Regions from separate parts of the Bacillus sp. PK3-067 genome, predicted to be linked through region 2. Evidence: a T-box and tRNA genes for the amino acid it is inferred to sense, from the RefSeq annotation. Region 2 holds a T-box; the other holds one or more tRNA genes.

Region 1 (15,389 bases), 940 kb from region 2:
AGGAGAGGGGTTAGCGTAAGCGAAGCTCTGAACTGAAGCCCCAGTAAACGGCGGCCGTAACTATAACGGTCCTAAGGTAGCGAAATTCCTTGTCGGGTAAGTTCCGACCCGCACGAAAGGTGTAACGATTTGGGCACTGTCTCAACCAGAGACTCGGTGAAATTATAGTACCTGTGAAGATGCAGGTTACCCGCGACAGGACGGAAAGACCCCGTGGAGCTTTACTGTAGCCTGATATTGAATTTTGGTACAGTTTGTACAGGATAGGCGGGAGCCATTGAAACCGGAGCGCTAGCTTCGGTGGAGGCGCTGGTGGGATACCGCCCTGACTGTATTGAAATTCTAACCTACGGGTCTTATCGACCCGGGAGACAGTGTCAGGTGGGCAGTTTGACTGGGGCGGTCGCCTCCTAAAGTGTAACGGAGGCGCCCAAAGGTTCCCTCAGAATGGTTGGAAATCATTCGTAGAGTGCAAAGGCATAAGGGAGCTTGACTGCGAGACCTACAAGTCGAGCAGGGACGAAAGTCGGGCTTAGTGATCCGGTGGTTCCGCATGGAAGGGCCATCGCTCAACGGATAAAAGCTACCCCGGGGATAACAGGCTTATCTCCCCCAAGAGTCCACATCGACGGGGAGGTTTGGCACCTCGATGTCGGCTCATCGCATCCTGGGGCTGTAGTCGGTCCCAAGGGTTGGGCTGTTCGCCCATTAAAGCGGTACGCGAGCTGGGTTCAGAACGTCGTGAGACAGTTCGGTCCCTATCCGTCGTGGGCGTAGGAAATTTGAGAGGAGCTGTCCTTAGTACGAGAGGACCGGGATGGACGCACCGCTGGTGTACCAGTTGTTCTGCCAAGGGCATAGCTGGGTAGCTATGTGCGGAAGGGATAAGTGCTGAAAGCATCTAAGCATGAAGCCCCCCTCAAGATGAGATTTCCCATAGCGTAAGCTAGTAAGATCCCTGAAAGATGATCAGGTTGATAGGTTCGAGGTGGAAGCATGGTGACATGTGGAGCTGACGAATACTAATAGATCGAGGACTTAACCATATAATATGTAGCAATGTTATCTAGTTTTGAGAGAACATAAAAAACTTGTTGACTTTTAAAGTAAATAAGTTATAATAATGATTGTCTCAAAAGAATAATGTCTGGTAATGATGGCAGAGAGGTCACACCCGTTCCCATACCGAACACGGAAGTTAAGCTCTCTAGCGCCGATGGTAGTTGGGACCTTGTCCCTGTGAGAGTAGGACGTTGCCAGGCAATATTATTCCGCAGTAGCTCAGCGGTAGAGCTATCGGCTGTTAACCGATCGGTCGTAGGTTCGATTCCTACCTGCGGAGCCATTGGAGAGCTGTCCGAGTTGGCCGAAGGAGCACGATTGGAAATCGTGTATACGTCACAAGCGTATCAAGGGTTCGAATCCCTTGCTCTCCGCCATAGGATTTATAATATTTGGCCCGTTGGTCAAGTGGTTAAGACACCGCCCTTTCACGGCGGTAACACGGGTTCGAATCCCGTACGGGTCACCACTTTGGAGGATTAGCTCAGCTGGGAGAGCACCTGCCTTACAAGCAGGGGGTCGGCGGTTCGATCCCGTCATCCTCCACCATATAAATTTTATATGAATAGTATTATCGCGGGGTGGAGCAGCACGGTAGCTCGTCGGGCTCATAACCCGAAGGTCGCAGGTTCAAATCCTGTCCCCGCAACCAAATGGTCCCGTGGTGTAGTGGTTAACATGCCTGCCTGTCACGCAGGAGATCGCCGGTTCGACCCCGGTCGGGACCGCCATTTTAATAAGGCTCGGTAGCTCAGTCGGTAGAGCAGAGGACTGAAAATCCTCGTGTCGGCGGTTCGATTCCGTCCCGAGCCACCATTTATTTTAATAAAATACGCCGGCTTAGCTCAATTGGTAGAGCAACTGACTTGTAATCAGTAGGTTGGGGGTTCAAGTCCTCTAGCCGGCACCATGTAAGTTTCGGAGGGGTAGCGAAGTGGCTAAACGCGGCGGACTGTAAATCCGCTCCTTCGGGTTCGGCAGTTCGAATCTGCCCCCCTCCACCATTTACATAGGGGCATAGTTTAAAGGTAGAACTGAGGTCTCCAAAACCTCCAGTGTGGGTTCGATTCCTACTGCCCCTGCCAAATATATTTACACAACATGGCGGTTGTGGCGAAGTGGTTAACGCACCGGATTGTGGCTCCGGCATTCGTGGGTTCGATTCCCATCAGTCGCCCCATTTTTATTTTAAAAATTACAAATAATCTAATGGATACTTACATATAATTAAGTAAGAATTCGATGGGCTATAGCCAAGCGGTAAGGCAACGGACTTTGACTCCGTCATGCGCTGGTTCGAATCCAGCTAGCCCAGCCATTTTTGCGGAAGTAGTTCAGTGGTAGAATACAACCTTGCCAAGGTTGGGGTCGCGGGTTCGAATCCCGTCTTCCGCTCCAATAAAATTTAATATGGCGGCATAGCCAAGTGGTAAGGCAGAGGTCTGCAAAACCTTTATCACCGGTTCAAATCCGGTTGCCGCCTTTTCTTTTGTGCCGATGTGGCGGAATTGGCAGACGCGCACGACTCAAAATCGTGTTCCTTCGGGAGTGTCGGTTCGACCCCGACCATCGGTATCATGAACGGCGTAATAAAAGACTCTACACCAAATGTGTAGAGTCTTTTTATGTTTTCATCATACTATAAAATAAGCAAAAATGGTGTGTTGGTGAAATGGTTATAAATGATTAAGGTAAACTTATTCATTTAGTACATGCGATACAGTTGGGGAAAGCTACAAAACAATAAAGGGATAAATTTTTATCCCTTTATATAATTTCATTATTTTATAGAGAATTTCTCCAACCTGGTGACATGAAGTTAAATCCGACGCCACCAGTAGATATTAGTACATGATCAGCTGTTAATTTCGTAATTTCTAAGAACTTCTTTTCAAACTCTTCTCTGTTGTATTTGTACATAGTTGAGTGGCATGACCACATGTGCGTTGAAGTACTCAACCAGTCTCCTAATTCCTTTAATTCAGGAAACGACTCAAATCGAATTGGTTCATCTAATTTCATGAATCTCACTTGATAGATAGTTGGGTTTAACTTCTCTCCTATTCCTTTAAAAGCATGTGATTTTTTGTCTTTGGAATGTGTCATAATTCACCCTCCATCTTTTCTTCAAATTTTTTCCTATTTTTATTATACAACAATAGAAAACAATTATGGGAATAATATGGAAATCTTTATTGGCAATATAAAAAGACTGTAACAGAAATGTTAGAGTCTTTTTGTTAAATTATACTATGTGCTTCTAAAATTCGTAATAAACGTAGGAATTCATGTATAATATAACTTGTCGAAAGAACAAAATGATAGTGATTTATATTATGTCTGTAATATGAATCAAAAATGAACTTTTTATATTTCTTTTAAAAATGTGTTGAACACACATTATATTTCATATTAATATTTTTATGTAGATTTAAAACGGGAAAGAGAGTGGAAAGTATGGGCCGTAAATGGAACAATATTAAAGACAAAAAAGCATCAAAAGATGCAAATACAAGCCGTATATACGCGAAATTTGGGCGTGAAATTTATGTGGCAGCAAAACAAGGCGAGCCAGATCCAGAATCAAACCAAGCACTAAGAGTTGTATTAGAGCGTGCGAAAACATACAATGTTCCAAGAACAATTATTGATCGTGCAGTTGAAAAAGCAAAAGGCGGTTCAGAAGAAAATTATGACGAGCTTCGTTATGAAGGATTCGGACCAAATGGAGCTATGGTTATTGTAGATACACTTACAAATAACGTAAACCGTACTGCAGCAGATGTACGAGCTGCATTTAGCAAAAATAGTGGTAATATGGGTGTGAACGGTTCTGTAGCTTACATGTTTGATGCGACAGCTGTTATCGGCCTTGAAGGTAAAACATCAGATGAAGTTCTTGAAATTTTAATGGAAGCAGATGTAGATGCACGTGACATTCTAGAAGAAGAAGATTCTGTTATCGTGTATGCTGAACCAGATCAATTTCATGCAGTACAATCTGCACTTAAAGGTGCTGGCGTTGAGGAGTTTACAGTTGCAGAATTAACAATGCTTGCACAAAGTGATGTAACACTTCCTGAAGATGCTCAAGCACAATTTGAGAAAATGGTTGATGCATTAGAAGATTTAGAAGATGTTCAACAAGTTTATCACAACGTAGACTTAGGAGAGTAATACGATAGATGACCCTTTTCGCTTAGCGGATAGGGTCTTTTTTATGAAGTTAATTAAGGTGATGAAGTATTAAAGGTATTTTGTTGTAGGTAGGGAATATGATTATAGGGATATATAAAATATTCATTATCTCTAGGAGGCTTAATATGGAACATAAGACACCAAAGCATATCGTTGCTGTAGCCGGTTATTTAACAAATGGAAAAAATGAAGTGTTATTAACAAAAGTGCACTGGCGAGCTGATACGTGGGAGTTGCCAGGAGGACAGGTAGAAGAAGGCGAAGCGCTCGATCAAGCTGTCTGTAGGGAAATAAAAGAGGAAACAGGGTTAACGGTGAAGCCTATCGGAATTACAGGCGTTTATTATAATACTTCTATGCATATTCTAGCTGTTGTTTTTAAAGTAGCATATATAAGTGGTGAAATAAAAATTCAACCTGAAGAAATACAAGAGGCTAAATTTGTTGAGTTAAATGAAGAGAACATAGATGAGTATATAACGCGTCCTCATATGAAATCCAGAACGCTTGATGCAATGAGAGCAACACATTTTATTCCGTATGAAACGTGGGAAGTACAGCCGTATAATTTAATAGGAAGATTGTAAAGAAAAGAGTAGCCGATTTGAGATACATTCGAATCACTACTCTTTTTTTGTATACTGTTTAAGAAAAAGGTCAAAATAATAATAGCACTAGTATTGATTCAGGGAACGTTTGTTCTGTATAATAAATCTATATGTTATATACATTTAGATTACTAGATAGTCAAAAGTATATATATTTGTAGATGATATAATTAAAGTGTAAAGTGAAAATATAATAGTCTTAAGGGTTTCTCTTTTATTGGTTATTCGTACTTTAACATAACCTATATTCAATATTTCAGATGAATAGTAGATAAAAAAAGACTGTGATACAATACTTTTTTATCCAACTATTTGCTGGGCAGTAAGCTTGATTAATGAGGGCCGATTAAAGTTTCACTTTATACCTTACAATGATGTAAGGTACGTGTAAGAGAAATCGATGGGATATTTTTTTACAACAATGTATTCTTAAAGTAAGAGTTATATGCTGTGTGGAAAAGAGGTGTTCAAGATGAAAGAACGAGTATTATCTAGGGTGAACTATCATCAAAAAGTTGCATTAAATCCAATGACTAAACTTTTTTATAAAGCCATTATATTATTATTATTGTTAAGTTGTACGTTATTATTCATTGGAAATGTAATGATTGAGAAAAGTGATATTAGTAAATTACATGTACCGGCTAAGTTAGAGGTGCCAGAATCATTAACACATGCATTTATTGCGACAGAAGATAAAAGATTTTATCATCATAACGGTTTAGATTATATAGCAATTATTAGGGCATCTGTTGAGAATATAAAGGCTGGTGGTGTCGTGCAAGGAGGAAGTACAATTACACAGCAGCTATCTAAAAATGCCTTTTTAACGAATGAACGTACATTTTCTCGGAAGTGGAAAGAGATTTTTTATACGAAAAAAATTGAACGCACATTTACGAAGGATGAAATATTAAAATTATATGTAAGTAATATTTATTATGGAGAAGGAGCATGGGGAATTGAAAAAGCAGCAAACCTTTACTTCGGTAAAAAGGTGAACCAATTAACGTTGGCTGAAAGTGCAATGATGGCTGCTGTAGTAAAAGCACCTGCTTATTACTCACCTGCCCAAAATTATGATAAAGCAGTAGAGAGACGTAATGTCGTTTTGAGACTAATGGAGAAAGAAGGCTATATAAGCCATGATGAGTATGTTCAAGCAGTTAGTGAGAAATTGGTAATTCGTCATGATATAAAAATAGAGCAGTCGATGTTAAATAGCGCGCGTAAAAAAGCAGTAAGTTAAGAGAAGTTCCTATAGAGGAGCTTCTTTTTTTGAATAAATTGTGACAAATTGTGACACAATATCGTCACAATTATTGTGTTTTTGTAATTTATGTGAGCGTGTTCATTGCGTGACGTATATAAGTGTTGATATTATGTGTATTGTGTACAATGCTGTATACAGAATATGAATTTAAAGAGGAATGTATATGAAATCAAATAAACTCATGGCTCTTGGTATAGTTTTTTCTATCGCAGTATTGATTGTAATTGGAACAATTGCGTATAGCATCATAAATGACAAAAAAGATAAAGGGAATGAGATGTTTGCTTATTCTACGCAACAATCTTTAGGGAAAGATGATGCTCCAGTTAAGGTAGTTGAATTTGGAGACTTTAAATGTCCTGCTTGTCGTACTTGGGATGTAACAGTATTACCTCGATTAAAAGAAGAGTATATTGATAAAGGCAAAGTGCAGTTATATTTTATTAACTTCCCATTTATCGGAAAAGACTCAGATTTAGGTGCAGCAGCTGGTGAAGCAATTTATAAACAAGATAAAGATTCATTCTGGATTTTCTATGATGAGATTTATCAAAATCAAAAGAAAGATACGGAAGAATGGATTACAGAAGATTTGCTTCTTAGCATTGTGAAAGAGAAACTTCCAAAAGTTGATGTAGAGCAATTTAAGAAAGATTTACACAGTAAAGACATTAAAGAAAAAGTAAGTAAAGATTCAGATCGTGCTCAAAAATTAAAAGTTCAAGGTGCTCCTTCTGTATATGTAAACGGAAATCTTGCAAATCCTGATTTTGATAGTATGAAGAAGGCAATTGATAAAGAATTGAAAAAGTGATGAGGTCTCTCATCACTTTTTCGACTTTTTTCGATAAAATTCTTGCCTCTACTTTTTTTACATGCTATACTATTTTACATAAGTTATTCTAATATCTTATATGTAATTCATATTTGCGGGTGTAGTTTAGTGGTAAAACAAGAGCCTTCCAAGCTCTGGTCGAGAGTTCGATTCTCTTCACCCGCTCCAAATTTTATTAAAAGTTTTTCTATAAATTGTGATCAACGCAGTGTTTCGTTTCCGAGATAAACGAGGCATTGCGTTTTTTAATGTTTGAAAAATATAATTACATGCGAAAATAGAAGTAAATGATAGTATTCCAAACGTGAATTACTAACCAATAGAGTGGTTACATAAGGGGTGGATTCATCTGAGGAGGCGATTAAGAGTGGATTTTGAACAATTAAAGCAAGATGTAATTGCGTATAGTAAAACAATTGGCATAGATAAAATAGGCTTTGCGAGCGCTTCTCCTTTTGAGGAATTAAAGCAGCGCTTAATCCAGCAACAACAATTAAATTATCAATCTGGATTTGAAGAGCCTGATATAGAGAAGAGAACGAATCCGCAACTGTTATTACCGGGTGCTAAATCAATTATTGCGATTGCTTTAGCATATCCTTCAAAATTAAAAAATGCACCATTAAGTAAGCGTGGAGAACGCCGTGGGATTTTTTGTCGTGCTTCTTGGGGACAAGATTATCATCTTGTTTTACGAGATCGTTTGCAAAAATTAGAGGCATATTTAATTGAAAAACTTCCCGATATAGAAGTGAAGTCCATGGTTGATACAGGTGAATTAAGTGATCGAGCTGTATCAGAGCGTGCTGGTATTGGATGGAGCGGTAAAAACTGCTCTATTATTACACCTGAATTTGGTTCGTACGTATACTTAGGGGAAATGATTACAAATGTTCCATTCCCGCCAGATAAGCCGATAGAAGATCAATGCGGAGGCTGTACGAAATGTATCGATATTTGCCCTACCGGTGCTTTAATACAGGGGGGACAGTTAGATTCGAAGAAGTGCATTGCGTTTTTAACACAAACGAAAGGATTCCTACCTGAAGAATATCGCGATAAAATAGGAAATCGCATATATGGATGTGATACGTGTCAGACTGTTTGTCCGAAAAACAAAGGAATGGATTTTCATAATCATCCTGAGATGGAGCCGGATCCTGAGCTAGTTAAACCATTATTAACGCCACTTTTAACAATTAGTAATCGTGATTTTAAAGAGAAATATGGGATTATGTCAGGGTCATGGAGAGGGAAAAAACCACTGCAAAGAAATGCGATTTTAGCATTAGCACATTTTAAAGAAGCATCGGCAATTCCAGATTTAATTGGTGTTATGAAAGATGACCCAAGACCGGTACTACGCGGAACGGCAGCATGGGCACTTGGGAAAATTGGCGGAGATGGAGTAGGCGAAGCGATTGAGAAAGCGATGGAACGTGAGAAAGATGAAGAAGTGCTTCATGAAATGAATCGCGGGCTTGAATTGTTAGCACAGAAAAAAGAGTAGATAATATTTCCCTTTTTCATATTGTAATATGGGAGGGAGACAGAATGGTTGTAAAAACGAAGATTGAAAACCAAGTACAACAATTTTTAGCATATATAACGGAGAAAAGAACGAATGTGGATGGTATTGCTGAGGATTTACTACAAATGGCACTGAGAAAGAAACAATTGTTTCAAAGGCGTAGTGCACATATAGTGAAAGCAACTGCGGATGTTTCTTTCATTAGACAATTAAATAGTAATGACCATCAAGAAATTGATTATCAAATACATTTTAAATATTTAATTAAGCATAAAGAATTATTTTATATTGAAGAGGAACAATTAAAACGAAGAGTTTGTTTAAATAATAGTCGAATTATAGGCGATTCTGCTATTGAAGTGTCAGAAGAAATTAGAATGGGTGAGACATTAGAAAGGGATATTACGAAAGAGAAGTACGGTTCTTATCAGTATAATCGTTTAGAGGCAGTGAAATATGCAGAGCGTTGGTGGGATGACCGGAATCCTATGTATCGTAATTTCCCTGATAATTGTACGAATTTCATTTCTCAATGTCTTCATACTGGAGAAGTATCTATGAACGGGTATCCTAATATTCGTAAAGGATGGTGGCAAAGGGAGAATCAGTGGAGTTGGAGCTGGGCTGTTGCACATTCTTTTTATTGGTATTTGTCAGGTGCTACAACAGGACTTCGAGCAGAGGCGGTAGAGAGGCCAGAAGAACTTATTCTTGGAGATGTCATTGCTTATGATTTCGAGGATGACGGAAGATGGAATCATACGACGATTGTAGTAGCAAAAGATGCAGATGGTATGCCGCTTGTAAATGCACATTCAGCGAATAGCCGTCGACGTTATTGGAACTATGAAGACTCTAGTAAATATACACCACAAATGAAATATAAATTCTTTCATATTATTAATGGGTAGAGATTTTTCGCTCAAGTGGTATAATACGTAGTAGACAAAAAACAGAGGTGAATATCGCGTGGGAGTACATGTTGTTTTATATCAGCCAGAAATTCCAGCAAATACAGGGAATATTGCTCGTACTTGTGCAGCAACTGGAACAGAATTACATTTGATTAGACCGCTTGGATTTTCAACGGATGATAAAATGTTAAAGCGTGCAGGATTAGATTATTGGCAGCACGTAAAAATTACGTATTATGATTCAATTGAAGAATTTTATGAAAAAAATAAAGACGGTGAATTCTTCTATTTAACAAAGTATGGCGAGAAAGCTCATACAGCGTTTGACTATAGCAAGCGTGAGAAGGATTACTATTTTGTATTTGGAAGAGAAACAAACGGCTTACCAGCTAATGTAATCGAAGAAAACTTTGATCATTGTTTACGTATTCCAATGACAGATAAAGTACGTTCATTAAATTTATCTAATACAGCAGCAATTTTAATTTATGAAGCGTTCCGTCAACAAAATTACCCTGGATTAGATTTAGAAATCGTTTATTAAAAGTCGCCATATGGCGACTTTTTTTTATAAAATAAAAATAATATATAATCATACATTTAAAAGAGAGGACATAATCATATAGAATGGGATATATGATTAAAAATAGATAAGACGGGTTGAGATAAATATGAAGGAAGAATATAGTAATCAAAATACCTTTTTAAGTATGATAGATATGGATTTAATTAGACAAGGATTATTACATGCTATTCAAGATTTAGTATTCATATTGAAAGTTATTGATAATGAAACGTTTCAATATATGTATGTGAATAAAATAGGAATGGATTATGCTAGGTTAAGCGAAGAGTGCTATGGAAAAACTTTTGCAGAAGTATTACCAAAAGATATAGCGGGGATATTGCAAAGGCAATATGCAAAAGTAGTGAGAGAAGCGAAAGCACACACCTTTTGTGATGTAGTCAATTTACCAAAAGGTGAGATACATTATGAATCTTCACTTAATCCTGTCTGCGACGAAGAAGGAATATGTCAATTTGTTATTTGTATTACAAGAGATATTACAGCTCAAATTGAGGAGAAGACAAAGATAGAGGAAAAACAAATGTTATTTAAGTCGTTACTGGAATATAATAATGACTCAATTATATCTATAGATTCTATAGGGAGAGTTACATATGCAAATCCGGCAACGTATGAAATATTTGGATACCGGTATGAGGAATTAAATAATAAATTTATTTTTGAATTCATTAATAAAGAATATGAAAAAGATTTTCAAATTATATTTAAGGGATCGATGCAAGGAAAAGCAAAACAAATTGTTTCAAAGAAATATGTTCATAAAGAAGGGTACGAGCTATATATTTCTTTGAGAACTATCCCGATTATTGTGAACGGTGAAATTGTTGGGATTTATATTGTTACGAGAGATGTTACAAGGCAAGTATTAAACGAAATGCGAACAGAATATTTAGCTTACTATGACCAGTTAACGGGATTAATGAATAGAATTTCATGTACAAATAAGTTAAATACTTTTTTAAATGAGAGTGTAAATTTTGCGCTTGTATTTATAGATTTAGATGAGTTTCATCGTATTAATGATACATTTGGTCATAAAGAGGGAGATAAAGTATTACAAAAAGTTACAGAATGTTTAAGCAATCTAAAAATAGAAGGTATGCACTTATTTAGAGAACACGATGATCAATTTGTTATGTTGATAGAAAATATAACGAAAGAATATGTAGAGGAAGTTGCAAAAAGCATACTGAAAAATATTAGTGAATATTTTGTAATCGAAGAAGAAGATGTATATTTAAGTGCATCAATTGGAATTGTAATGGCTCCAGCAGATGGAGAAGATGAAAAAATACTATTTCAGAGGGTCGATGCTGCTTTAGAAAAAGCAAAAGAAAAAGGAAAAGGACATTATCATTTTTATTGTAGTGGATTAGACTGTGAGCGTGAACAAAGGTTTATAATAGAAAACCAGTTACATCGTGCTATAGAAAAAAATGAATTTTTCTTATATTATCAGCCACAAATTAATATTGAAACGAAAAAAATAGCTAGTATGGAAGCTTTAATAAGGTGGGAGAATAAGGAATTAGGATTTGTTTCTCCAAACCAATTTATTCCGTTGGCAGAAAGAACAGGATTTATTATTAAGCTCGATGAATGGGTAGTAAATCAAGTGTGTCAGCAACTGCGCGAATGGTTAAATAAAGGATATGAAGTGGTCCCAATTGCGGTTAATATTTCAGCTAGACACTTTCGTTCTATTACATTAATAGAGATGATTACACGGGCTTTAAATAAGTACAATGTATCAGCTCATTTATTAGCGATAGAGGTTACAGAAGGAGCTCTTATACATAAAGATATATCAAAGAGAGTGTTACTACAATTAAAAGAACAAAATTTAAAGATTCATTTAGATGATTTTGGAACAGGCTATTCATCTTTAAGTTATTTAAAAACATATCCAATTGATACTTTAAAAATTGATCGTTCTTTTATGGAAGGTATACATATAGATGAACGTGATACGAATATTACAGCTGCAATTATTCATTTAGCTCATACTTTAGAATTGAATATAATTGCAGAAGGAGTAGAAAAAAAGGAGCAAATACAGTTTTTGAAAGAAAAGAATGTGAAGCTTGTACAAGGTTATTATTATAGCCGACCACTATCCAAATATGATATGGAAAATATGTATTATAAATAAAAAAATGATGTGCTAAAAGCACATCATTTTTTATGTGTACCTGGTTTGTCATTGTAACCGGATGTAAAAATAGCTGTAAGAAATGTGAGTGATACACCTAAAATTAATAATAATTTCATACTAATATCCTCCTTACTGTTTTCGGTTTATGAGTTTTATTTATTATCCAAAATGTATGTAAGGTTCTTAGAAGAAAAGAATTTATTTATAATGAATAGCAGTGTAAAAATGTTAATACCTATATTATACAGAATTTTCTTTGAATTTTGGAGAGAATTTTAGCGTGCTATTATATATTTCGTTTTGATTTAAAGAATGTTTAAGGACATCCTAGCATACCTTTTATAATAATCCGATTGAACAAGGAGATGGGGGAGGAGCTATAATGGATATTCTAAAAAAGATTGAACAGCATCGAGCAGCAGAAGAACGTTTACAATGGGAAGGTACGTTTGCGGAGTATTTGGAGCTTGTGAAAGAAAGACCATGGGTGGCTCAAACAGCACACTCTCGCATTTACAATATGATAAAAGACGCTGGAATTGAAGAAGTTGATGGTAGAAGAAAGTATAACTTCTTTAGTAATCAGCTCTTTGGATTAGAGGATGCTCTAGAACGTCTTGTAGAGGAATATTTTCATCCATCTGCAAAACGATTAGATGTTAGAAAAAGAATTTTATTATTAATGGGTCCTGTTAGTGGAGGGAAATCAACGTTAGTTACAATGTTGAAACGAGGATTAGAAACATATTCAAGAACAGATCGCGGAGCAATTTTTGCAATTAAAGGATGCCCAATGCACGAGGATCCACTGCATTTAATTCCACATCATTTACGAGATGATTTCTTTGATGAGTATGGGGTTAGAATTGAAGGGAATTTATCACCACTAAATGTCATGCGTTTAGAGCAAGAATACGGATCAAGAATTGAGGATGTAGTTGTAGAGCGTATTTTCTTCTCTGAAGATCGCCGTACAGGGATTGGTACATTTAGCCCGTCTGATCCAAAATCACAGGATATTGCAGATTTAACAGGTAGTCTGGACTTTTCTACGATTGCAGAATATGGTTCAGAATCAGATCCGCGTGCGTATCGATTTGATGGAGAATTAAATAAGGCAAACCGAGGAATGATGGAGTTCCAAGAGATGTTAAAATGCGATGAGAAGTTTTTATGGCACTTATTATCGCTTACGCAAGAAGGGAATTTCAAAGCGGGAAGATTTGCGCTTATTTCAGCAGATGAATTAATTGTAGCGCATACGAATGAAACAGAGTATCGCTCATTTATAGCAAATAAGAAAAATGAAGCATTGCACTCAAGAATTATTGTAATGCCAGTTCCTTATAATTTACGAGTAAGTGAAGAAGAACATATTTATGAAAAAATGATTCGTGAAAGTGATGTATCGAATGTTCACATTGCACCACACACACTTCGCGTTGCAGCAATGTTCACTATTTTAACTCGTTTAAAAGATCCGAAGCGTCCGGATATTGATTTAATTAAAAAGATGCGTTTGTATGATGGAGAAACGGTAGAAGGTTATAATGCGATTGATGTAGAAGAATTACAACGCGAATATCAAGATGAAGGTATGAAGGGTATTGATCCTCGTTATGTCATTAACCGAATTTCGTCTACAATCATTCGAAAAGAGGTACCATCTATTAACGCGTTAGATGTACTTAGATCTTTAAAAGATGGGCTAGATCAGCATCCATCCATTAGTAATGAAGACCGTGAACGTTACATGAACTTCATCTCATTAGCGAGAAAAGAATACGATGAAATCGCGAAGAAAGAAGTACAAAAAGCGTTTGTTTATTCATATGAAGAATCAGCTAAGACGCTTATGGATAATTACTTAGATAACGTTGAGGCGTACTGCAATAAATCGAAATTACGTGATCCGTTAACAGGAGAAGAAATGAGTCCAGATGAAAAACTAATGCGCTCAATTGAAGAGCAAATTGGAATTTCAGAAAATGCTAAGAAAGCGTTCCGTGAAGAGATTTTAATTCGCATTTCTGCTTATGCCCGTAAAGGAAAACGCTTTGATTATAATTCACATGAACGTCTTCGTGAAGCGATTCAGAAAAAACTATTTGCTGATTTAAAAGATATAGTGAAAATTACAACATCAACGAAAACGCCGGACGAAAATCAGCTTAAGAAAATCAATGATGTTGTTGCGCGTTTAATTGATGAGCATGGCTATAATTCTTCTTCAGCAAACGAATTACTACGCTATGTAGGTAGCTTGTTAAACAGATAGTTTGATAACAAAACGCTGTCTCTTGTATTTTGCGGGACAGCGTTTTATTATCCGTTCATATGTGTATAAAGTGTCATACCTTGTCCAAATGTAATAAATTAAGATGCAATTTCATGAATTTATTGTCAATTATTTTTACAATATGCATATGATAGAGTAACCAACCATTCATACGAAAAAAGCCAACACAATACAATATGTTGCAAAGTAAAAATGTGTGCAACAATGCATTGTGTTTCTTTCTTATCAGTGGCTGAATATTTCTTTCTATTATGTGAGTGGCAAAATTTTGTTTAGGATGCTCGGGGTATTGTATGAAAAACGTTATAAATGTTTATGGGATGATTTTCTGTGGGCAGTTACCTTTCAAACATTCTAGCTTGCACATTACAGAACAAAATTTATAGATTGCTGTTCATACAGGAAGACAATTACAGTAAGGAGGGAAAGGAATGGGCGAAGAAAATCAACCAAATTATACGATTTCACAGGAAAACTGGTCCCTCCATCGCAAAGGATATGACGACCAACAGCGCCATCAAGAAAAAGTACAAGAGGCAATTAAGAATAATTTACCCGATCTTGTAACAGAAGAAAGTATAGTTATGTCTAATGGCAAGGATGTTGTAAAAATACCAATTCGTTCTCTAGATGAATATAAGATTAGATACAATTATGATAAAAATAAACATGTTGGGCAAGGAAACGGTGACAGCAAAGTTGGTGATGTCGTTGCGAGAGATGGATCAGGTGGTCAAAAACAAAAAGGGCCAGGAAAAGGGCAAGGAGCAGGAGATGCAGCTGGGGAAGATTACTATGAAGCTGAAGTCTCTATTTTAGAATTAGAGCAAGCGTTTTTCAGAGAGTTAGAACTGCCTAATTTAAAGAGAAAAGAAATGGATGAAAACCGGATTGAACATGTTGAATTTAATGACATTAGAAAAAC
Region 2 (15,389 bases):
GTACGTTTTCTAAATACACTGTTCAAGAAGCGAAGAGGTTCCAGCTTCCTGGAATGGAGCCTTGGCCAAAGCGTTTGTTTGATTTAGATCGAGCAATTGTGGAATATAAAATTCCTGTTAATAATGGGAAACATGTTAGACTCGTAAATTTACATTTGTCTGCTTATGATGAAGGCGGGAAAATTAGAAAACAGCAAGTAGAGTACTTAAAAGAATATATGAACAAGCATTATGAAAATGGTGATTACGTAATAATGGGCGGAGATTGGAATCAATTAGTTTCAAACGCTCAATTAAGTGATCCGAAGTTCGTGAAAGAGCGCCCTGAGTGGTTAGTAGAGTTACCGAAGGACTTTACAGACGGTGGCTTTAAGTGGGCTGTAGATCCGTCTGTTATGACTGTGAGAGATGATGTAAAGAAATATGTAGAAGGTGAAAATTTCGTCACTATTATTGATGGCTTTATCGTTTCACCGAATGTAGAGATTGTAAATGTACAAGGGAAAGATTTAAAGTTTGAAAATAGCGATCATAACCCAGTAAGTGCGGTATTTAAACTGAAGTAATTGATATGTATAAGTAGAAGGTGGGGCTTCATATGGAGTGGTTAAAGAGGACTTGTTTTTCTAACCTTGAGAAAGAATCACAGAAAAATCATTTATTACTGTTTATAACGATTTGTAGTTTCTTTCTTGGGATAATCGCAATTGGGTATTATGGATATATTTTTACAGAGAGAGCAATAGCGTTTTGGATTTGTGGTATTTCTGTCGTTGCATTTGGAACGCTTTTTACTTTTATAAAAAGTATGGAATCAGCGTATAAATATATCATGACATTTATGTTGCTTACAATGTCTTACATTATGGTACAAGCCTTTAATGAAAGCCCGGCTGTATTTCAAATGGTCTATTTTACATTAGCTGTTTCACTTATTTACTTAAGTGAGCGCCTCATTTTAATTCTTGGCGGGGTAGCTGTTGTAATCACATTTATCCTTTGTAGCTATTGGCCGGAGCAATTTTTTGCTTATACAGCCTCGTCTGAAGCTGCTAATTTCGCAAGTTTGTTAGCGATTGTAACAATCGCTATGTGGGGCGTCACGAAAATCGGTTCTAATCTGCTCCTTCGTTTAAGTGATGAGAAGCAAGAAGTAATGAGAAAAGCTCAGGAGTTAGAAGAGACGCAAAGACTTATTGAAGAAACAGTTGTGAAACTAGATAGTAATTTCAATCATTTAAGACAAAATATGAACACGTCGATGGAATCGATGAGTGAAATTAATTTTGCCTTTGAAGAGGTGGCAGTTGGTACGCAATCACAATCAGAGATGATGTATCGTTCGGTAGAAGTATTGAATGATATGGAGGGAAATATTGAACAAATCATCTCTCAAGTAAGAACTGCATCGGCTCGTGTGGATGAAAGCTTAGAAATTTCAAAAGGTAGTGTACATACTCTAAGAAATTTTGAAATTAACATGAGAAGTTTAAATGATGTTGTTTCACAGTCTGGAATTATATTTAGAGATTTAATGATGCAATCGAAACAAATTAATGAAATTGTAGATGTAATAACGAATATTTCAAGTCAGACGAGTTTGCTAGCTTTAAATGCAAATATTGAAGCTGCGAGGGCAGGCGAGCATGGAAAAGGTTTTGCTATTGTAGCGAGTGAAGTGTTAAAGCTTGCTGAAGAATCAAATCGTTCTGCGGGAAGAATTCAAGGGATTTTGAAGGAGTTTAGTAATCAAGCAAGTAAGGTAGAAGTGCAAGTAGAAAAGTCAGAAAGAGTACAAGAAGAATGTAACGAGATGTTAGCAAGCGTTTTAACAAATGTAACTGATTTAGGGAAGTTTATTGATGCGATTAATGAAGTAATGCGAGAGGTTGTTGTTCATCAAGAAAGTTTCCAAGTTAAAACGACGAATATCGTAAAGGATGTTACGCATGCTTCTAACGTAATTCAGCAAACTTCTACAGCTACAGAAGAAGTGCTAGCGAGTGTGGAAGAAGAAAAACATCGAAATGATACGTCAGTGAAGACGTTACAAACTGTTAGCGAGCAAGTGAAGTTGTTAGAAGATATTTTAGAAAAGTAATATTGCTTGGAAAGAGCACGAATGATGTGCTCTTTTTTCATTGAAACGAATACTTGATAGGAATTTAATTGCTTTTCTGCGCGTTTTCTGCCAAGCTTAAGGAGATAAAATTCAGCTAATAGCGGAATTAAAATACTTCAAAGAAAGAATTAAATAGGTGACGCATATGATCGAAGTTAAGACTTCTGAACTTAGTGATGGAGAATTTAATAGAGGTGTATTTGCAACTCGTGATATTAAAAAAGGTGAGTTGATACACGCAGCACCAGTTATCTCTTATCCGAATGAACAGCATGAACATATTGAGAAAACATTACTTGCTGACTACGCATTTGAGTATGGAATCAATCATACGGCAATCCTTTTAGGATACGGTATGTTATTTAATCATTCATATACACCGAATGCAACGTATGATATTGTCTTCGAGAACCATACGTTTAACTTCTATGCTTATAAGGATATAAAAGCAGGAGAAGAAATTTTAATCAATTATAATGGTGAAGTTGATAACGATGAGCTGTTATGGTTTGATAAAGAAAAAGAAGAGAACGAAAAGTAATATAAAGAGTATAGAAAGAGCACATTCTGTCGGATGTGCTCTTTTTTTATTGATGTAAATAAAGTAAAAAGTACAAAAAAATACCACTTTCTTTTTGTGTGGTATAGTAAGATACTGAGGGATAGTGTTTTGAAAAAGTCACATATTTTACAAATTGTTGTCTTTCTGATGACATGTCAAGTTTAGTAGTCCATTTGGGTTGCTTTATTATGCAATATATATTTTAATATGAGTGGCACCTCTTATAAATTAAGAGGTTTATAGGTGTCTCGAATTGATTTTGGGTACACTGTATCCACCACTTTAGGTTCTTTCATGTACGTGGGGATATTATGGGCCCGTATAACGGGATAAAATGAATATAGAAATAGAGGAATCGTAAAATGAATATGCAAGAGGTTTATAAATATTTAAGTACGGTATTGCCTGAAGGACATGTTAAACAAGATGAAATGTTAAAGAATCATACGCATATTAAAGTTGGCGGAAAAGCAGATGTTTTTGTTGCGCCTACAAATTATGATGAAATTCAAGAAGTTATTAAATATGCGAACGAATATAATATTCCAGTTACGTTTTTAGGAAATGGATCGAATGTCATTATTAAAGATGGTGGAATTCGCGGGATTACAGTAAGTTTAATTCATATTACAGGTGTTACTGTAACAGGAACGACGATTGTAGCACAGTGTGGTGCAGCAATTATTGACGTATCACGTATTGCCTTAGACCATAACTTAACGGGTCTTGAGTTTGCTTGTGGTATTCCAGGTTCAGTTGGCGGAGCATTATATATGAATGCTGGTGCATACGGCGGTGAAATTTCGTTTGTATTAACAGAAGCTGTCGTAATGACAGGTGATGGAGAGCTACGTACTTTGACGAAAGAAGCATTTGAATTTGGATATCGTAAGAGTGTATTTGCAAACAACCATTACATTATTCTTGAAGCGAGATTTGAACTTGAAGAAGGTGTACATGAAGAAATTAAAGCAAAAATGGATGATTTAACGTTTAAACGTGAGTCAAAACAGCCTCTAGAATATCCTTCATGTGGTAGCGTATTTAAGCGCCCACCAAATAACTTTGCTGGTAAGTTAATTCAAGACTCAGGACTACAAGGTAAGCGAATTGGTGGAGTAGAAGTTTCTTTAAAACACGCTGGGTTTATGGTGAATGTTGATAACGGAACAGCACAAGATTACATCGATTTAATTCACTTCGTACAAAAGACAGTTGAAGAGAAATTTGGCGTGAAGTTGGAGCGAGAAGTAAGGATTATTGGAGAAGATAAGGAATAAAGAAATACGTATGAAGATATGAATTATTTTAAAATAATATTTGGGTATTGTTGACAATTTGTTTTCAATTCAATATAATGGCTAATAATTTAACAAATAACATACGTTGAAAGAGCCCAGTAGCAGTTTGTCACTGTTAACGAGAGAGCTAGGGGTTGCTGGAACCTAGCACAAACAAACTTGTGAATTACACTCTGGAGTATCTTAGGTAATGCTAAGCGGACTGGCAATCGATATTATTGCTAAGAGTGGTATGAGTAGCTATGCTATTTATACAAACTGGGTGGTAACACGGTGAATAATCGTCCCTATGTCTATCGTAGACATAGGGGCTTTTTTGTTTTTAAAAAATAAAGGGGATGACAAAAGATGAATATTATTGATGAATTAGAATGGCGCGGCGCCGTTAATCAACAGACTGACGAAGAAGGCTTACGTAAGCTAGTAGAAGAGAAAAAGATTTCACTATACTGCGGAGTTGATCCGACTGGTGATAGTATGCATATCGGACATTTGATTCCGTTTATGATGATGAAGAGATTCCAATTAGCTGGTCATCATCCTGTTATTTTAATTGGCGGGGCAACAGGAACAATTGGTGATCCGAGTGGACGACAATCAGAGCGTCAACTTCAAACGTTAGAAGTGGTTCAGCATAATGTAGATGCGTTAACAGCACAAATGAAAAAGCTATTTGATTTTGGTGGAAATAGCGAAGTGAAGATGGTAAATAACTATGATTGGACACATGAAATAAATATTATTGAGTTTTTACGTGATTACGGGAAAAACTTTAGCATCAATAGCATGTTAGCGAAGGATATTGTAGCAAGCCGTTTGGATACAGGTATTTCTTTCACGGAATTCACGTACCAAATTTTGCAAGCGATGGACTTCCATCATTTATACACGAAAGAGGATGTTCAACTGCAAATTGGTGGTAGTGACCAATGGGGAAATATTACGAGTGGTTTAGATTTAATTCGTAAGTTAGAAGGTCATGAGGCGAAAGTATTCGGATTAACGATTCCGTTATTATTAAAATCGGACGGTACGAAGTTTGGTAAATCAGCGGGTGGTGCGGTTTGGCTTGATCCTGAAAAAACGACACCGTTTGAATTTTACCAGTTCTGGGTAAATACAGATGACCGTGACGCAATTAAATACTTGAAATACTTTACGTTCTTAACGAAAGAGCGTATTGATGAATTAGCAACGAAGGTAGAAGCGGAACCTCATAAACGTGAAGCGCAAAAAGTATTAGCGGAAGAAATGACGAAATTTGTTCATGGAGAAGAGGCGTTCCTGCAAGCTGAGAAAATTACAGCAGCGTTATTTAGCGGAGATATTAAATCGTTAACAGCTGATGAAATTGAACAAGGCTTTAAAGAAATGCCAACATTTCAGTCTTCAAAAGAGACGAAAAACATCGTAGAATGGCTAGTTGATTTAGGAATTGAACCATCTAGACGACAAGCGCGTGAAGATATTAATAACGGAGCGATTTCTATGAATGGTGAGAAAGTAACAGATGTGGGTACAGATGTTACTGTAGAAAATTCATTTGATGGACGATTTATTATTATCCGTAAAGGGAAGAAGAATTACAGTCTTGTGAAGTTAGGCGAATAGTTTGTGTGAAAGGATGGGAGTAGGAAGAATACTTCCATCTTTTCGTATACACAATTTGGACATAAAATAATCAGTAAATTTAGATAATTAAAAGGGTTATACGATTCTTCTGCCGAATAAATAAGTTAGAGAAAATTACGGATAAAAATAGCCCGAACCATGCAGGGCATGATTCGGGCTTATATTCAGATTAGTAAGCTAAGCTGAATAGACCTTTAATGTGTGATAAGTAACGAACGTTACTTGCTTCTTTCATTAATGATGCTGGTAAGCCTTTAAGTGGAGTATTGCTTGCTCCAATTGTAGCAACCGCATCTTTACGTCCTAGACTAGCAAGTGTTCCAGAGTTTACAGGTGCGAACTCTTCGAATGCTTTGCCTTCTAGTGCTGCGTATAAGTTGTATCCAATTAACTCACCCATTTGCCAAGCGATTTGTGCAGTTGGTGGGTATGGACGTCCGTCTGGAGCGAAGACAACAGCGCTGTCTCCAGCAACGAATACGTCTTTGTGAGAAGTAGATTGTAGGTATGCATCAACTGTTGCACGTCCACGGTTAACTTCAAGACCTGATTCACCGATTAATGGGTTACCTTGTACGCCGCCCGTCCAAACGAATGTGTTAGCAACAAGTTTTTGACCGTCTTTTAAGTCGATTTCGTTGCCAGCAACGTTTGTTACAGGAAGACCAGTTAAGAATGTAACGCCGCGCGCTTCTAGGCTAGTAGTTGCACGTTCGATTAAGTGGTCTGGTAATACTGGAAGGATTTTTGGACCTGCTTCAACAAGAAGAAGTTTCACTTCTTTTGGATTTACGCCGTGGCTTTTTGCAAGTTTAGGCATAATGTCAGCAAGCTCACCAACTAGCTCAACGCCAGTTAATCCGCCACCACCGATTACGATTGTAGCATCAGCTTCGTTTTTCGTTTTCGCGTATTCACGAATACGGTCTTCAACGTGTTTGTAGATTTTATTTGCATCAGCAGCAGATTTTAATACCATGCTGTTTTCTTCTAGTCCTGGAATACCGAAGTAAGCAGTTTTACTTCCTAAAGCAACTACAAGTGCATCGTAAGATAAAGTAGTGCCGCCAGCTAGTTTGATTTCTTTGCTATCAACTGAGAATGACTCAACTGTTGCGATTTTAAGATCGATATCTTTACCTTTGAAAAGCTTTGTAAGTGGCATTGCAACTGCTTGCTCAGACACGTTACCAGCTGCAAGGCGGTGTAGTTCAGTGATGATTTGGTGCGTTGGGTATTGGTTAATCACTGTAACTTGTGCTTCTGATTTACTGTAATATTTACGTACGTTTAAAGCGGCAAGAAGACCGCCATAACCAGCGCCTAAGATGACAATTTGTTTTGACATAGTATGATATCCCCCGTCTTTACTAATTGTTGTTATAAGTTAACTTATTTATTGTTACGTTCTGCACTAATTTGAAGATATGCGTTCACAAAGCGGAACATTTTTTGTGCTTGTGGATCTTTTAATAATTTTAATAGACCGAACAGGCCGATAACTTCGTTGCTTTCGTCAGCACGATCTTTCGCTTCGATTGCAGTAGCAGCCATGCTTTTCACTGTATCTTTTACAGGTTCTACAAGCTCTGTGATTGCACCAACAGTGTCGCTTTTTAATACTTCATCAGTAGCAACAGTTTGAGCGAAGTCATAAGACTTAGTTAAAATGTTAACAAGCTCAGTTAATTTTGGAAGCTGTTCTACTAGTGTTGTTAATGATTCTTGTACCTCAGGTTTTAACAACTGATCAAGTACATCAAGTTGTCCTTGGCTAGCAGAAATTTGTACAGTTTCTTGTTCTGGCTTTGTTTGAGTCATAGTTTCTGGCATCTCCAATTCTCCTTTACGATAGCAATACTCTTATTTTTTATAAGTAAGATAGTAAACGGTTACGAAACTTTATACAAAGTTTCACAAAACACAATAAAATGCCTTTAAATTTATGACAGCAAGTAAGCTGCAAACATAAATCTAAAACCATAACGTCTTACTTATTATTTATGAACTGTCCGATACATGGCTTGTCCGCATAATGGAAAAGCTCCGTTACCGGAAAGTGTATATAATATATATCCTATATTATATACTATATACACCTATGTTAACATAAAAATGATTCCTAATTATTTGATATTGAGTGTATAACGTAGTGCTGACAAGGTATGAAAGCGTATAAAATATTTTGTTCCAGTTAGAAATGTACATATATATAAAGAAAAAAAGGAAGAAACGAACAAATTCATGTTCGTTTTTCCTTTTTCCTATTATTCACCTTCCGCAATTAGCATCGATGTGTTACCTTCTTTTTCAAGATGGCATTCGCCCCAAGAACAAAGAGAATCAAGAATGGATTCTAAAGACCAACCGTAATCGGTAAGAGAATATTCTACTTTTGGCGGGACTTGATTGTATACTTTTCTTTGAATAACGCCGTCGTCTTCTAATTCACGTAATTGCTGCGTTAACATTTTTTGTGTAATACCAGGCATTGAGCGTTTTAATTCACTCGTTCTCTTTGTACCTTTCGTTAAGTGACAAAGAATAACAACTTTCCATTTGCCGCCGATAACTTCTAAAGTCGCCTCTACAGGAATATTGTATTTCTTCATATGAAATCCTCCCTTTGTGAGTAAAATAAGTTAAATCATACAAATGTTACTTTTTAGTACCTATAGCACTTTAAAGTACGTACTTTTTATCATGTTAAATATGTTTCATAATAGCACATGTAAGAGGCAAATGAGTAGTACGGTACCAAAAAGTGACTATGTTACTTTTTAGTGCCTATCGTACTTTAAAGTGCGTTCTTCAAAAAAGGAATGAAACCATTCATAATAGCATTTGTAAGTATGAAATATATTTTTTAGAAGATAAAAGGGCCTTTTTATCATACTATTATGATTGGATTTCTTGTAATAAGGAGGAATTCAATTGAGTTCATATACAGTACCATCTTCGGAAGCTCAGACGAGCCGAAGAAGTATGTTTGCTTTATTAGCGCTAGCAATTAGTGCGTTTGGGATTGGTACGACCGAGTTTATTAGTGTCGGTTTACTACCATCTATTTCAAAAGATTTAAATGTTTCGGTTACAACAGCCGGTTTAACGGTTTCCTTATATGCGTTAGGAGCAGCGGTAGGAGCTCCTGTTTTAACGGCGTTAACGGCTAGTATGTCGCGAAAGACATTATTAATGTGGATTATGGTTATTTTCATTATTGGTAATGGCATTGCGGCGGTAGCAACAAGCTTCACTGTATTAATTATTGCAAGAATTGTATCTGCGTTTGCACATGGTGTGTTTATGTCAATTGGATCTACAATTGCAGCTGCAATCGTACCAGAGAATAAACGTGCTAGCGCAATTGCGATTATGTTTACTGGATTAACAGTTGCGACTATTACTGGTGTGCCAATTGGAACATTTATCGGTCAACAATTTGGCTGGAGAGCGTCATTTATGGCGATTGTTGTAATTGGAATTATTGCTTTCATCGCAAACAGTATACTCGTCCCATCTAATTTAAAAAATGGTGTACCTGTATCGTTTCGTGATCAATTTAAATTAATTAAAAATGGAAGACTATTACTTGTTTTCATTATTACTGCACTTGGATACGGCGGTACATTCGTAACATTTACGTATTTATCTCCGTTATTACAAGAAGTAACAGGATTTGAAGCAAGTACTGTTACTATCATTTTATTAGTGTATGGAATCGCAATTGCGATAGGGAATATGGTCGGCGGAAAATTATCGAATCATAATCCGATTCGAGCGCTATTTTACATGTTCTTGATTCAAGCGATTATATTATTTGTTTTAACATTTACAGCGCCATTTAAAGTAGCTGGATTAATCACAATTATTTTCATGGGACTATTCGCATTTATGAATGTTCCGGGGCTACAAGTATATGTAGTTATATTGGCAGAGCGCTTTGTTCCGAGTGCGGTTGATGTTGCTTCAGCAATTAATATTGCCGCATTTAACGGAGGGATCGCTTTAGGTTCTTATATAGGTGGCCTTGTAACGAATTCATTAGGATTAATCCATACTGCTTGGGTAGGTGGCCTTATGGTAGTAGCCGCTGTTATTTTAACAGCGTGGAGCATGACATTAGAAAAAAGAGATCAAGTAAAATAAAAGGAGAGAAAATAAAATGAAAAACTTACAAAGTAAAGCAGTATTAAATAACGGTGTAGAAATGCCTTGGTTCGGTTTAGGTGTATTTAAAGTAGAAGAAGGACCAGAACTTGTAGAAGCTGTAAAATCAGCAATTAAAGCAGGATACCGCAGCATCGATACAGCTGCAATTTACGGAAATGAAAAAGCTGTAGGTGAAGGAATTCGTGCAGGTATTGAAGCGACTGGTATTGCAAGAGAAGAATTATTTATTACTTCAAAAGTATGGAACGCAGATCAAGGGTATGAAACAACAATCGCTGCATACGAAGAGAGTCTAAAAAAATTAGGACTAGATTATTTAGATTTATATCTTGTTCACTGGCCTTCAGAAGGAAAATATAAAGATACATGGAGAGCGCTAGAAACACTTTATAAAGAAAAGCGCGTACGTGCAATTGGTGTAAGTAACTTCCAAATCCATCACTTACAAGATGTAATGAAAGATGCAGAAATTAAACCAATGATTAACCAAGTAGAATACCACCCTCGTTTAACACAAAAAGAACTACAAGCTTTCTGTAAAGAACAAGGTATTCAAATGGAAGCATGGTCACCACTAATGCAAGGTCAATTATTAGATAACGAAACATTACAAGAGATTGCTGAGAAACACGGTAAAACAACAGCTCAAGTTATTTTACGTTGGGATCTTCAAAATGGAGTAATCACAATTCCAAAATCAACGAAAGAACACCGTATTATTGCAAACGCTGATGTATTTAACTTTGAATTAACGAAAGAAGATATGGAAAAAATCGATGCGTTAAATCAAAATCATCGCGTTGGTCCAGATCCTGATAACTTCGATTTCTAAGATTAAGGTAAGAAAAAAGAGTGCTTAAAAGCACTCTTTTTTTGTGCATAAAAATAGTTTCTAAATAAATACTACTTAGTATTAAGTTTGTTATTAAGGGGCTGTAAACATGAATATAAAGCAATCGTTCAAACTTTTAGCTATGTTTTTAAGTGTTTTATTTGTGTTATTCCCACTTCAAAAAGCATTCGCAGAAGTGATGGACCATACAAAGTATGAAATGAATTGGAGTTATAGTAAGTCCAAGAAGAAGCCAATTCGAACAGAGCTTATTAAAACGGCAGATGGCAAAATTGCTTTTTGCTTAAATGTAGATTTGAAATCTCCAAGCGGTCAAGATTTACCGGAAATGGGGAAAGTGGATATTAATGTGTACCGTGTACTATTGAATGGATATCCACAAAAGAGTCCACAAGAATTAGGGGTATCTGATTGGAGAGAGGCGCATTACGCAACGCAGCTTGCAGTATGGAATGCGTTAAAACAAATTGATGTTAATGATTTAGATTTCCGAAATAAAAATGTAGAGAAAGTAACAAAAGATATCGTTGCAAAAGCAAACGCTAGCGAAGAGCTACAAGAAATTACGATGAGTGTAACTCCTACAGAAGAACAAGAAGCAGTCTTAAAAAATGATTTCTTTGAAACAGGCTTATATACAGTAGAAACAAATGCAAAAAGCGGAACGTATAAAGTGCAAGCAACAGGTGCACCAGCGGGCGTGAAATTTGCAAATGAAAAAGGCGAAACAAAAACAGAATTTAATGTAGGAGAAAAGTTCCGCATTTTAATTCCGAAACAAACACCAGCTGGTGGATTTAGCTTTAAAGTATCAGGAAATTTAACGAAATTACAAGGGATTGCGCATAAAGGTACACCGACTATTCAAAATGCAGTAGTATTACTTGAGCGTAGTGAAGAAAAAACAAGTCCAGAGTTAGCGGTAAGTTGGAAAAAGGCTGAGGCTCCAAATAAACCAAATAAGCCATATACTCCAAATGAACCGCATAAACCGAATCAAAAGAGATAATGAAAAAGCATTGGTATATGCCAATGCTTTTTCATATGAATTCTTTAAAGATATATCAAGATAATAATTAATCGAGTGAAACACTATTTTAACGTTTGAAGAAGTATTTAAAAATAATAAAATATGGAGAAATCTAAACGTTACAATAAATGGATTTTATTCACGAAATTGTAACATTATTCTAATTAGAGAGGCTATCAAACAAAGTGTAAAGCGTGTACAATTCAGTTGGAAAAACTACCTATAGATGGTCATATATGAAGAAAATGTAAAACTCTATTGTTGTTCATATTTTTAGATGTATAGATGACAATACTGAAAAATATCTTTTACTATTCTCTTTTTTATGTAGCAAGAGAACTCATCACAAATAGAGAGAAGTGAGGAGGGGATATTACATAAAAATTGTACAATGTAAGAAAGCGAATACATGGAGGGAAATGCGGTAGTAATAGATACAGGTGCGCGAGGTGTTAGTCTATTCGTTAAATGTTTTTATAAAGATAATAGGATTTTTCATTAAACGAATATATAGGATGGTTTGTCTAAAAAAAGGACAGGGGACACAGATTATGTCAAAGAAGAAAAAGAGTAGGGTATTAGTAGCAGGTATATGTATATCTACATTATTATCACCAGTAGCTTTCGAAGCATCAAAAGGATATGCGGCGCCTTTGGAAGAGAATAAGGGCGGGCAGTTGGAAGAGAATAAATTTGAGCAGAGAGTATTTCAGTTGCCGGGGAAAGGTAGCGTAGAAGAAGAAAATAATCGTTTAAGAGTTACTTGGAAACTTTCCGCTAATGAACCGACTGGAATTTATGCAGAGCCAAATGAAGAGATTACAATTGACATAAAAGGAACGCAGTCTATCCAAGCTTTTATTGGAACGAGATCTTATGATGAAAAGGACCCAGAGGAGTTTGATTTAAAACCAGGAAAAAATGTTATTTCATCTTCAAGAGGCGGTATTTTATATTTTTATAATATGAATAACGAAGGAGAAGTAACAGCTTCCGTTACAAATGGTGGTAGTCACTTTCCTTTATTTATTTTAGGTAAGCATACGAAAAAAGATTGGGATGAAATGTTAAAAAAATATAAGGATCCTTATGCAGTTGAATTAAAAGGTGAGAGAAGCTTAATTACTACTACTTACGATTCTGTGCAGAAATATATGAAGAATACGGATCCAACAGATTTAATGAAATTGCATGATAAGATTATCCGTTTAGAAAACGCAGTGGCAGGATTATCTGAGGACAGTGTTGGGGTTGCAAAATCTCCAACTCATTATGTTCAGTTTGTTGAAAAACGGAAGCCTGCTAAAGGGGACTTTATGTTTGCGAAACATTATCATACAGGATATATTCCAACTGCAATGAATAGAGTTTTAGATATAGAGGTACTTGAGAAGGATGGATGGGGACCGTGGCATGAAGTTGGTCATTTACATCAGCAAGAACCGTGGAAGTGGTCTAAAGTAAGGGAAGTAACAGTAAATATTTACTCATTAGCTGTTCAAAAGGCGTTAGGGAATCAATTAGAAATGGATGAGCACTATAAAAACTCATTTGAGTATTTAGAGAAGCCTAAAGCAGAAAGATTCATTGATGACATTAATCCTCTTACAATGTTTTGGCAATTAAATGTAGTGTATGGAGAACATTTTTATCCTAGGTTACATCAAGCTTATCGTTTGTTACCTCAGAGTGAAATGCCTCATTCTGATGAAGAGAAAAAGCAGCTATTTATTTATATGACATCAAAAGTGGCAGGGCAAAATTTAATTCCTTTCTTTGAGGAGTGGGGATTAACACCAAATGATGATATTAGAGAGAAAATAGAAAAATCAAAGTTACCTAAATTAGAAAAGGAAATCTGGAAAGCTACAGATAGTAATGATATTCGTGAGAAGCAAGTTGAACTGTATAAGGTTCCGTATGGTGAACCTGCTAATGAAGTACAAAATCTTTTAGTTGGTACAGATTCTGACGAGAATGAAGCAAGTAAGCTTGTTCGAAATTTAGGTGAGAATGTAAAAGTAACAGGAAAGATTGTATGGCCTAAATTAGAGAATGGGAAACAGGAAGTGTTAGTAGAAATTGGGGATGAGAAAGGAAATAAAAATTCAATTCCTGTCCAAGTTAACGGATTTTATGATGACAGTATAGTTTTTCAAGGACTTTCAGATGATGTAATGTCGACAGTGACACTTCACCACAATAAGAAGAAATTAAATGTAAACTTTACTAATAATGAAATACATTACCGTTTTGAAAAAGAAGAATATATGGGCTTAACGCTATATGATCGAAATGGGATTGAAAAGAAACGTGTATCAGCAGAAGGACAAGAAACGGGAAAAAGATTTGCGATGGAACTAAATGAATTGGATTTTGAATATGGTGATGTAATAAAAGTATTCCACGCAGAACCAAGCCGTTTGAAGTGGTTTAAAAATAACGAACTTGTAGATCAAGGAAAAGTTAAAAATAAAAAAGAGAAATTATTCCAAATAACTGAGCAAGGGTTCGAATTAAAAGATAGTTTACAAGAAGTGACGGCGAAACTGCAAAAAGTAGTAGTCGGAATGGATGTAGACAAACTAGATCCGAAAGAATTCGTACAAGTAAAAGATGGAGAAGTGGTTGGTTTTGTAGAAAAACCAAATACATCAAAAATTGGAGAACAAAAAGTAAAAATAGAGACGAAGGATGCTTTTGGAAATAAGAAGATAACAGAAGTGCCGCTTGAAGTAATTTATGGAGATAGTTTAGTATTTCATGCTAATGATAATGCAATACGTTCGGTTGTAACATTGCAACATGATAAAAAGGAACTGCACGCAACGTTTACAGGTAATCCTGTTCATTATCGTTATGTAAATGAAGAGTATATGGGGATTACGCTATATGATCAAAATGGGAACACAAAAAAGCGTGTAACAGCGGAAGGACAAGAAACTTCAAAGAAATTTGCGGAGCAAGTGAGTGGAATGCAGTTTGAATATGGTGATGTAGTAAAAGTATTCCATGCAGAACCGGACCGCTTGAAATGGTATCAAAATAATAGCCTTGCTGGCCAAGGTAAGGCGAAAGTAGAAAAAGAATTATTCTTCAAGGTAACTGAAAAAGGCTTTGAAAGAATGGAAACTTTACAAGAGGTAAAGGCAGTACCACAGAAGGTAGTAATCGGAACAGATGTAGAGAAAATAAATGCAAAAAACTTTGTTGAAGTAAAAGATGGAGAAGTAGTTGGATTTGTAGAAAAACCAAATACAACAAAAATCGGTGAACAAAAAGTAAAAGTAGAAACGAAAGATCGATTTGGAAATAAGAAAGTGACAGAAGTTCCTCTAACAGTAACATATGGAGATAGCCTACTTGTATATGGGCTGAGCTATAGAGATGGTGACTTGAAATCAATTGTAACTTTGCATCATGATACGAAAAAACTGAGTGCGACAGATACAAAGAACCTAATTCATGATTACTTTAAAGATGAAAAGTATTTTGAATTCACATTGTACGATAAAGAAGGAAGAGTGAAGAAAAATATAGCAGTAAAAGGTTTAGAGAATACGCAAGAATTTGCTAAGGAAGTAAATGGAATTGCATTTGAGTATGGAGATGTAGTGAAAGTATATCATGCGGAATCTTCTCGTTTACATTGGTATCAAAAAGATGTATATGTGGGCGAAGGAAAAAGTAAAGAGATAAAGGAATTAGTCTTCAAA

Evidence for each region. A T-box is a leader RNA that pairs with one kind of tRNA and senses whether it is charged. The one in region 2 lies ahead of tyrS (tyrosine--tRNA ligase), so its partner is inferred to be a tRNA-Tyr.
Region 1: it encodes a tRNA-Tyr, which carries the amino acid that the T-box ahead of tyrS (tyrosine--tRNA ligase) is inferred to sense. The anticodon was not compared.

What each region holds. Positions count from the first base shown of each region.
Region 1 is NZ_CP096490.1:524,043-539,431, forward strand. Features, by position in the region: rRNA gene M1D73_RS02715 (23S ribosomal RNA) at 1-1,046, shown strand, start outside; rRNA gene rrf (5S ribosomal RNA) at 1,147-1,262, shown strand; tRNA gene M1D73_RS02725 (tRNA-Asn) at 1,271-1,345, shown strand; tRNA gene M1D73_RS02730 (tRNA-Ser) at 1,348-1,439, shown strand; tRNA gene M1D73_RS02735 (tRNA-Glu) at 1,457-1,531, shown strand; tRNA gene M1D73_RS02740 (tRNA-Val) at 1,536-1,611, shown strand; tRNA gene M1D73_RS02745 (tRNA-Met) at 1,638-1,714, shown strand; tRNA gene M1D73_RS02750 (tRNA-Asp) at 1,718-1,793, shown strand; tRNA gene M1D73_RS02755 (tRNA-Phe) at 1,803-1,878, shown strand; tRNA gene M1D73_RS02760 (tRNA-Thr) at 1,897-1,972, shown strand; tRNA gene M1D73_RS02765 (tRNA-Tyr) at 1,983-2,066, shown strand; tRNA gene M1D73_RS02770 (tRNA-Trp) at 2,074-2,147, shown strand; tRNA gene M1D73_RS02775 (tRNA-His) at 2,167-2,242, shown strand; tRNA gene M1D73_RS02780 (tRNA-Gln) at 2,306-2,380, shown strand; tRNA gene M1D73_RS02785 (tRNA-Gly) at 2,386-2,460, shown strand; tRNA gene M1D73_RS02790 (tRNA-Cys) at 2,475-2,545, shown strand; tRNA gene M1D73_RS02795 (tRNA-Leu) at 2,556-2,637, shown strand; gene M1D73_RS02800 (DUF3884 family protein) at 2,848-3,168, opposite strand; gene M1D73_RS02805 (YebC/PmpR family DNA-binding transcriptional regulator) at 3,520-4,239, shown strand; gene M1D73_RS02810 (NUDIX hydrolase) at 4,386-4,847, shown strand; gene M1D73_RS02815 (transglycosylase domain-containing protein) at 5,341-6,117, shown strand; gene M1D73_RS02820 (DsbA family protein) at 6,305-6,955, shown strand; tRNA gene M1D73_RS02825 (tRNA-Gly) at 7,071-7,144, shown strand; gene queG (tRNA epoxyqueuosine(34) reductase QueG) at 7,344-8,486, shown strand; gene M1D73_RS02835 (amidase domain-containing protein) at 8,531-9,418, shown strand; gene trmL (tRNA (uridine(34)/cytosine(34)/5-carboxymethylaminomethyluridine(34)-2'-O)-methyltransferase TrmL) at 9,477-9,965, shown strand; gene M1D73_RS02845 (sensor domain-containing protein) at 10,093-12,162, shown strand; gene M1D73_RS02850 (PrkA family serine protein kinase) at 12,548-14,443, shown strand; gene yhbH (sporulation protein YhbH) at 14,896-15,389, shown strand, end outside.
Region 2 is NZ_CP096490.1:5,003,548-5,018,936, reverse strand. Features, by position in the region: gene M1D73_RS25950 (endonuclease/exonuclease/phosphatase family protein) at 1-566, shown strand, start outside; gene M1D73_RS25945 (DUF4077 domain-containing protein) at 599-2,101, shown strand; gene M1D73_RS25940 (SET domain-containing protein) at 2,268-2,663, shown strand; gene murB (UDP-N-acetylmuramate dehydrogenase) at 3,047-3,964, shown strand; T-box leader at 4,062-4,277, shown strand; gene tyrS (tyrosine--tRNA ligase) at 4,334-5,596, shown strand; gene M1D73_RS25925 (NAD(P)/FAD-dependent oxidoreductase) at 5,787-6,965, opposite strand; gene M1D73_RS25920 (DUF1641 domain-containing protein) at 7,010-7,450, opposite strand; gene M1D73_RS25915 (winged helix-turn-helix transcriptional regulator) at 7,885-8,229, opposite strand; gene M1D73_RS25910 (MFS transporter) at 8,603-9,766, shown strand; gene M1D73_RS25905 (aldo/keto reductase) at 9,783-10,622, shown strand; gene M1D73_RS25900 (thioester domain-containing protein) at 10,732-11,652, shown strand; gene M1D73_RS25895 (putative mucin/carbohydrate-binding domain-containing protein) at 12,225-15,389, shown strand, end outside.